One region of the Thalassospira sp. ER-Se-21-Dark genome, then DNA from elsewhere that is predicted to be linked to it. Evidence: predicted binding sites of a transcription regulator. Region 1 holds the regulator's gene; the other holds the start of a gene.

What was found. Region 1 encodes PhoB, which activates phosphate uptake and scavenging genes when phosphate is short. Its sites were predicted from a motif close to TNTCATAAAACTGTCA; they were not measured.
Region 2: a site for PhoB is predicted at 2,088-2,103, ahead of FHI25_RS02620 (bifunctional 2',3'-cyclic-nucleotide 2'-phosphodiesterase/3'-nucleotidase). Genes of this name have one in related genera too.

Annotation. Positions count from the first base shown of each region.
Region 1 is NZ_VDEZ01000001.1:773,400-777,826, forward strand. Features, by position in the region: gene FHI25_RS03410 (calcium/sodium antiporter) at 1-11, opposite strand, end outside; gene FHI25_RS03415 (cation:proton antiporter) at 278-2,026, shown strand; gene phoB (phosphate regulon transcriptional regulator PhoB) at 2,107-2,805, opposite strand; gene phoU (phosphate signaling complex protein PhoU) at 2,823-3,545, opposite strand; gene pstB (phosphate ABC transporter ATP-binding protein PstB) at 3,567-4,370, opposite strand; gene pstA (phosphate ABC transporter permease PstA) at 4,372-4,427, opposite strand, start outside.
Region 2 is NZ_VDEZ01000001.1:598,940-603,366, reverse strand. Features, by position in the region: gene FHI25_RS02630 (helix-turn-helix transcriptional regulator) at 1-578, opposite strand, end outside; gene FHI25_RS02625 (MFS transporter) at 734-2,014, shown strand; gene FHI25_RS02620 (bifunctional 2',3'-cyclic-nucleotide 2'-phosphodiesterase/3'-nucleotidase) at 2,168-4,129, shown strand; gene FHI25_RS02615 (GcrA family cell cycle regulator) at 4,228-4,427, opposite strand, start outside.

The sequences.
Region 1 (4,427 bases):
AGCTGTTCCAAAATATCTGCTCGTTTCAAAAGCGATTAAACCGGCCCTTTGTCGGGCCCGCGGAAGATGGCATTTGGCAGCGCGAATGGCAAGTCATCAGGCGGTGACAATTGCCACAGCACCTGATCGCAGGATTCCGTGGTGAATTTCGCAAATGCCGCAAATTTACCCACGACTGGCAGGGTTATTTTCGTTATCGTTGTAATCTCGTTATTTTCAGGGATTTAGGTCCTGATACCCATTGATTATTTGACCGCCTTCCGGAACGAATTTCGCCATGCATCACAGCGTCCTGTTTGAGCTGTTTCTTATTCTGACTGCCGCGATCATTGCGGTGCCGATTGCGCACAAGCTGCGTGCGAATTCGATCATCGGCTTTCTGATTGGCGGGTTCTTTATCGGGCCGTTCGGCTTTGGCCTGATTTCCGAACGCGAAGACATTTCCACGGTTGCCGAACTGGGCGTGGTTTTCCTGCTGTTCATGATCGGGCTGGAGCTTTCGCGTGATCGTTTGCGCGTGATTGGCGGGCGGTTTGCCGGTCTGGGCGTTTTGCAAATTCTGGTGTCGATGGCAGCCCTTCTGGGGCTTCTGGTTGTCATGGAATTCCCGCTGCCGACGGCCTTGGTGATTGCCGGAGCGCTTGCGCTTTCATCGACCGCGATCATTCTCAAACAGCTTTCCGATGACAAGCAGCTCAATACCCGGTTCGGGCGTGCGGCCCTTGCCATTTTGTTATTGCAGGACGTGGCGGTTGGTCCGTTCCTGATCATGGTGCAAGCGGCAGGTGACGCCGGAACGGAAACCAGCCCGTGGATGAGCATCCTGCTTGGTTTCGGGTCGGTCGCGTTGTTGTTGCTCGTCGGGCGCTATGTGTTGCCGCGGCTGTTTCGCTATATCGCGTCGCTCAAGAACCCGGAACTGTTTGCCATCGGCACGCTGTTTGTTGTGCTAGCCGCCAGCACCTTGACCGAGGTTTCCGGACTTTCAATGGCGCTGGGCGCGTTTATCGCCGGGGTGATGTTGGCCGAAACCGAGTTCCGTCATCAGATCGAAGCCGACATTTCACCGTTCCGCGGCGTGTTCCTGTCGCTGTTCTTTATGTCGGTGGGCATGTCGGTTGATGCCGACGTTGTTTATAACGAATTTGGCACCATCGTCATGTGGCTGGTGCTGTTGCTGGTGATCAAGACGGCGGTTTTGTTCGTCCTGGCGCGCGCGATCCAGTTTGAAACCGGCCTTGCCATCCGGGTGGCGATGAGCTTGGCCGCCGGCGGTGAATTTGCCTTTGTCATGTTTGCGCTGGCCGCCCAGAATGGTGCGGTACCGCTTGAAATGGCAGCCATGCTGATCCCGGTGGTGGCGATTTCGATGGCGCTGACCCCGACACTGATCAGCCTTGGACACAAGATCGAGGAAAAGCTTCATCCCAAGGAAGAAGACCAGCTTGGCAAGATTGCCGAAGAATCCGAGGGCATTCACCAGCATGTTCTGGTGATCGGAAGTGGTCGCGTTGGCCGGGTTCTGGCCCGGTTGCTCAAGACGCGCAACATTCCGTTCCTGGTGCTGGATAGTGACGCACAGCAGGTTTCACGCGGCCGGGCAGAAGGCCTTCCGGTTTACTTTGCCGACGGGTCCAGACCGGAAACTTTCCGGGCGGCACACACCGATGAGGCAAAAATTGCGGTTGTTGCCATGGGGAACCCGCATGCGACCGAGAAGACGGTCGCCCTTTTGCGCCAGCATTACCCGCATCTGAAGATCTTTGCCCGTGCGCAGGACATCACCCATATCGGGCCGCTGTCGCGCCATGGGGCGGATGCCGCGATCCCCGAGGTGCTTGAAACCGGCTTGCGATTATCCGACCATGTGTTGGCCGCCTGTGATGTGCCGCAGGAAGACATTGATGCCGAAATCGCCAAATTCCGCCGTGCGGACATGCTTTTGATGAACGAACTGGCGCCGCGCCCGCAGCGCAAACCATCAGGGTCGGAGAATGCCGAAAAACCGGTGAAGAAAAAAACCTGAAGACGTTACGACCTTAAAACAAAAACCCCCGCTGCAACCTGCAACGGGGGTTTTTTAATCGGATAGGGCTCTATACCGACTTAGGCCGCGGTTTCTGAATCCAGTGCATAGCCCGCCGCACGGACGGTGCGGATGATATCGCGCGTGCCTTTGACGTCATTGAGCGCCTTGCGCAGGCGGCGGATATGAACGTCGACGGTGCGGGTTTCGACATAGATGTTCGGGCCCCAAACCGCGTTAAGCAACTGTTCGCGCGAGAAAACCCGACCCGGATGTTCGAGGAAATAGCGCAGCAGACGGAACTCGGTCGGGCCAAGATGGATCGATTTTCCATTGCGGCTGACCCGGTGGGCGGCGAGATCCATTTCGATGTCGGAATAGATCAACTGCCCTTGTGGTTGCGCCGGACCGGACCGGCGCAAAAGTGCGCGGATACGGGCGAGCAGCTCGCCAATGGCAAACGGCTTGGTGACATAGTCATCAGCGCCGGTATCAAGACCGCGGATGCGGTCGCCCTCTTCGCCACGTGCCGTCACCATGATCACCGGCAAATCGCGGCTTTCAGGCTTGCGGCGGATCTGACGGCAGACTTCGATCCCCGACATTACCGGCAGCATCCAGTCGAGCAAAACCAGATCGACATGGGTTTCAGCCAGAATTTTCAACGCTTCGTCACCGTCACCGGCTTCGACAACCTGCATCCCCTCGCGTTCGAGGTTGTAGCGCAACATGGTTACGATTGCTGCCTCGTCCTCGACGATAAGAACCGTTGGGTCCATCTTCCTATGCTCCCGTGTCAGTCATTCGGTTCGACAACAGCGAAGTTCGCTGCGTCGTTTTTTGGCCGGTCAATCCCCGGCAGGTCTTCGCCCTTGATCCGGTAATAGATCGTTTCGGCGATATTGGTTGCGTGATCACCGATACGTTCGATGTTCTTGGCAATGAACAACAGATGGGTCGATGCGGTAATGTTGCGCGGATCTTCCATCATGTAGGTCAGCAATTCGCGGAACAGCGAATTGTACATGTCGTCCACTTCCTGATCGCGTTCCCAGACCCGGTGGGCCTTTTCGGCGTCGCTTTCGATATAGGCATCCAGGACATCCTTGATGATTTCCTGGGCCAGCTTGGCCATGTTCGGGATCGCCTGAACCGGGCGGATCGGCGGGATCTGGTTCAGCACCTGCGCGCGTTTGGCGATGTTCTTTGCCAGATCACCAATGCGTTCCAGATCGTTTGACAGCTTGAGCGCGGTGACGACCTGACGCAGGTCATCTGCCATCGGCTGACGCAGGGCCAGAAGACGGACGGCAAAGTCCTGAACTTCCTGTTCGAGCACATCAATGCGCTGATCGGACAGGATGACTTTCTCGGCCAGTTCGGAATCGCGTTTGACGATGGATCTGATCGAGGAAATAAGCTGGCTTTCAGCAAGCCCGCCCATTTGCGAAATGATGTTGTTCAGACGGGTCAGTTCCTCGTCGAACGAACTTACGATATGGGTATGTTCATCAGCCATTTATGCGTACTCCTGGCTCGCTTAACCGAAGCGGCCGGTAATGTAACCCTTGGTGCGTTCGTCCTTCGGGTTGGTAAAGATCTGATCGGTTTCACCGACTTCAACCAGCTTTCCGAGGTGGAAGAACGCGGTGCGCTGCGACACACGGGCGGCCTGCTGCATGGAGTGGGTCACGATCACGATCGTGTAGTTCGAACGCAACTCGTCTATCAGTTCCTCGACCTTGGCGGTCGCAATCGGATCAAGGGCCGAGCACGGTTCATCCATCAGGATGACTTCCGGGCTGACGGCAACCGCGCGTGCAATGCAAAGGCGCTGCTGCTGACCACCGGAAAGACCGGTTGCCGGCGATTGCAGACGATCTTTGACTTCTTTCAGAAGACCCGCACGTTCGAGCGAGGTCATGACAATTTCATCAAGTTCATCGCGCGAATTGACCAGACCATGAATACGCGGGCCATAGGCCACGTTGTCATAGATGGTTTTCGGGAACGGGTTCGGTTTCTGGAACACCATGCCGATGCGCGCGCGCAGCTGAACCACGTCGATCCGCTTGTCATAGATGTCGCGACCATCCAGGGTAACGTCACCTTTGATCGTCACACCGTCAATGGTGTCATTCATCCGGTTCAGGCAGCGCAGGAAGGTGGATTTACCACAGCCCGACGGACCAATCAGTGCGGTTACCTGCTGTTCGGGGATATCAAGGTTGACCTCATAGAGGGCCTGATTGTCGCTATAGAAAAGATCGAGCTTGCGCGCGGTCATTTTCGGTTTTTCGACCGACGGCTCCGCCGTCATTGCGCTCTGGGATACAGCAGCCATTTTACCACTTCCGTTCAAATTTTTTGCGCAGATACACAGCCAGTCCATTCATCAGGA
Region 2 (4,427 bases), 170 kb from region 1:
CATACCTTTGCCCAGTCCTCAAGCGTGCGGTTATCTGCCGGGTCACTTTGCAAGTGATCGCAAATGCGGGCCAGCCGTGTATCCTTGGGCGCAGGCAGGTAAAGCTTGTCGTGATCGGGGGCCTTGATCTGATCAAGCAATACGCGGATCAGGCGACCTTCTTCTCCATCTTCATCATATTCGACCGGAATTTCGGTTGCGGCCCGGATCAGTTCGCGCAAAAGCGGACTGACTTCCAGAACCATGCAGCGATCGGGCAGGTTGGCGGCAACGTCCCGACCGATATAAAGGTGGCGCGCCCGGGTAAAGCCAGTGCAGGTCACCGCATGCTGCGTGTGGGGTGGGACCCATACCGCGCGCTGGGGCGGCACGATCCACATCCCGGCCTCTGTCACCACGGTCATCGTGCCCTCAATCGCATATAAAAGCTGGTTCCAGTCATGGCTGTGTGCCGCAACGTGATAGCCAGCCGGCATATCACTGACCCGGACATATACCGCGCGTGGCAGTTCGCGCGGGCGGGGGATCTTGTTGTGATGTTCCGGACGTCCGTCAAAGGTGTTGAGGATATGAACCATGATACGGCAACATTCAAATCTGTCTTGGTTGCGATATATGATGGCAGATTACCGCAAGACAGACGGATCGGACAGGTTTAACTTGGTCGCATTCAAAAACTCATACTTTTTGACAGGGTTGATGCCACCACAACGATCCTGTCCTCGGAGGTACAATGTCCAAGGAAATCATACCGGAAGCCAGCAATCACGCGGCCCCACTTGGTGATGCGCCCGACGCCCCCAATGATGTGAGTGCAGCACCGGTCCATAAGGGTTGGCGCAATCCGGAAGTTCTGCTGATCGTCATGGCGGCCGCCATGCCGCTGTCCTTTTCGACCTGGATGGCGCTGCTAAACAACTTTTCGGTCGAGATGGCCGATTTCACCGGCCGCGAGATCGGCATCTTGCAGTCCTTGCGTGAAATCCCCGGTTTCCTTGCCTTCACCGCGATTTTTGTGCTGCTGGTTCTGCGTGAACAAACCTTTGCAGTTCTGTCACTGCTGGTGCTTGGAATTGGCGTTGCCATATCGGGTTATTTCCCGACCGTGATCGGCCTTTATTGCACGACGGTTCTAATGTCGATCGGCTTCCATTATTTCGAAACCATGCAGCAGGCCTTGTCATTGCAATGGGTGCGTAAGGATCGCACCGCCATGGTCATGGGGCGGCAACTGTCGGCAAAATCAATCTCGTCGTTGATCATGTTTGGCATGGTCTGGGTGATGCTCGAAGTCTTTGCCGTCGAGTATCGCTATGTCTATCTGTTCGGCGGTGCGTTGACTATCCTGGCCGCCTTGTTTGTCTGGGGGGCGTTTCCGAAATTTGCCGATGCCCATCCGCAGAACAAGAAGCTGATCTTGCGCAAACGCTATTGGCTTTACTATGCGCTGACTTTCATGAGTGGTGCACGCCGTCAGATCTTTACCGTGTTTGCCGGCTTCCTGATGGTCGAAAAGTTCGGCTATGACGCAGCAACCATCACCTTGTTGTATTTGCTTAACCACGTGATCAACATGTTCCTCGCCCCCAAGATCGGCAAGATGATCGGCAAATGGGGCGAACGCCGTGCGCTGGTCTTCGAATATGCCGGCCTGTTCATTGTTTTCGTCTCCTACGCCTTTGTCGAAAACCACATTCTGGCCGGTGGTCTTTATGTGATTGACCATCTGTTCTTTGCGCTGGCGATTGCCATCAAGACCTATTTCCAGAAGATCGCCGATCCGGCTGATATCTCCTCAACCGCTGGGGTCAGCTTTACGATCAACCATATCGCCGCCGTTTTCATCCCGGCCGCCTTCGGTTTGCTTTGGCTGATATCGCCGGGTGCGGTGTTCCTTGCCGGGGCGGCCATGGCCTTTGTCTCACTGGTTCTGGCCCTGAACGTCCCACACGATCCGGAGCCCGGAAACGAGGTCATTCGTGGATACAAATCAACCGTGATGCAGCCAGCCTGATCGCCAAATATGTCTCAGACCAGAAACGTCTGCCGATCGTGGCAGGCGTTTCTGTTTGTGTTTGCCCTGCCTTTTTCGCAAAATCTTCAAAACCCCGCCATTTAAACGGGATTACAGTTTCGCGGTTTAACGCATAAGCAGGGACACGGCTCGATGGTATTTATTCACAAAAAAGCTGCCCGGATTACCGGGATTTCGATGGCACTCGCACTGGTAAGCAGCACGGCATTGGCCGACAGCAAGGTGTCTTTGCGCATCCTCGAAACCACCGACATCCACACCCATCTGGTTAATTATGACTATTACCGTGATGGCGAGTCAGACACGGTTGGTCTTGCAAAGGTGGCGACCCTGCTTAAAACCGCACGTGGCGAGGCAGAGAACGTTGTCTTTATCGATAATGGTGACCTGATCCAGGGCAACCCGCTTGGCGATTATATAGCCAAGGAACGCGGCCTTAAGGATGGTGATGTCCATCCGGTCTATAAGGCGATGAACCTCCTTGGCTATGACGCGGCCAATATCGGGAACCATGAATTTAACTATGGCCTCGATTTTCTGGGTAAATCGTTGGCCGGTGCCAATTTCCCCTATGTCAGTGCCAACGTCTTTGTCGATGATGGCGATGACAATCCCGACAACGACAAGCCGTATTTCGAACCCTATGTGCTGCTGGATCGGGAGTTTACCGATAATGACGGCAAGGTGCACAAGGCCAAAGTCGGTGTGATCGGTTTTGTCCCACCCCAGATCATGCAGTGGGACAAGGCCAATCTGGAAGGCAATGTGATCGCAAAAGACATTGTCGAGATGGCAAAAAAATATGTCCCGGAAATGCGTGAAAAGGGGGCGGATATCGTTATTGCCGTTCCGCATTCCGGCCTTTCGACCATGGCGCGTAATGGCATGGAAGAAAATGCCACCTATTACCTTTCCGAAGTCGATGGCATTGATGCGATCCTGTTTGGCCATGCCCACACCGTGTTCCCGTCAGAGACCTTTTCCGATCTCGAAGGTGTCGATATCGCCAAAGGCACGATCAACGGCGTTGCGGCTGTGATGCCGGGCTTCTGGGGCAGCCATCTTGGCGTGATCGATCTGACCTTGAATGTATCCGATGACGGCGAATGGAGTGTCACCGACAGTCTGTCGGATGCACGTCCGATCTATCAGCGCGAAGGCCGGACCGTGACCCCGCTGGTGGAAGCCGATCCGGAAATCATTGCCGCGGTCAAGGAAGAGCACGAAGCCACCATCGCCTATATGCGCGAAGGTGTGGGCACCACATCGGCACCGATCAACAGCTTCTTTGCGCTTGTGGCCGATGATCCTTCGATCCAGATCGTGACCAATGCCCAGAAATGGTATCTCGAAAAGATCCTGAACGGATCGGAATATGATGGCATCCCGATCCTGTCGGCCGGGGCGCCGTTCAAGGCCGGTGGTCGCGGTGGTCCGGACTATTTCACCGACATTCCTGAAGGCAAGATTGCGCTTAAAAACGTCGCGGACCTTTATATCTACCCAAACACCGTGCGCGCAGTATTGCTTGATGGTGATCAGGTGCGTGAATGGCTTGAAATGTCGGCAGGCCAGTTCAATCAGATTGATCCAAACAGCAGCGAAGAACAGGCTCTGATCAACCCGGATTTCCCGACCTATAATTACGATGTGATTGACGGCGTGACCTACCAGATCGATGTCACTAAACCGGCCCGCTATAACAAGGCGGGTGAAGTGATCAATCCCGATAGTCACCGCATCGTCAATCTGAGCTTCGAAGGCAAACCGGTGACAGCCGATCAGAAGTTTGTCGTTGCGACCAACAACTATCGCGCCGGGGGTGGTGGCAATTTCCCGGGCCTTGATGGATCGACGATCATTGTCGAGGCACCCGATGAAAACCGTACGGTGCTTGCCAACTATATCCTGACCGAAAAGGAAATTGATCCGAAGGCGGATGGCAACTGGACCTTTGCCCCAATCGGTGAGGCGTCCGATGTAACGTTTGTTACCAGCCCCAAGGCATCCTCGGCTGTTAACGCACCCGACAATATCAGTTTCGTTGGTGAGGATCAGGAAGGCTTTGCCAAATACGTGCTGCAAACAAGGTAACCAACAGAACCTTGATATCGCCCAAAAAAAGCCGCCCGGATCAGGCGGCTTTTTTGTATCTCGGTGTCTATGCGGGCAATTGCCTGGCGCAGACCAGATTACTTCCGGTTTGCAGCCTGCGGGCCTTTGCCGCCGGGGCCACCCTGCTGTGCAGGGGGATTGTCTTCGCGCGGGTTCTTGCCGTTAAGGTAGGCCTGTGCGCAATGTTCGTCGCAATAAGGCTTGCTCGGCACGATTTTCTTGCCGCAGAAATGGAAGTCGTCATCGCCCGGATCGCCAAACGGCCAACGGCACATGC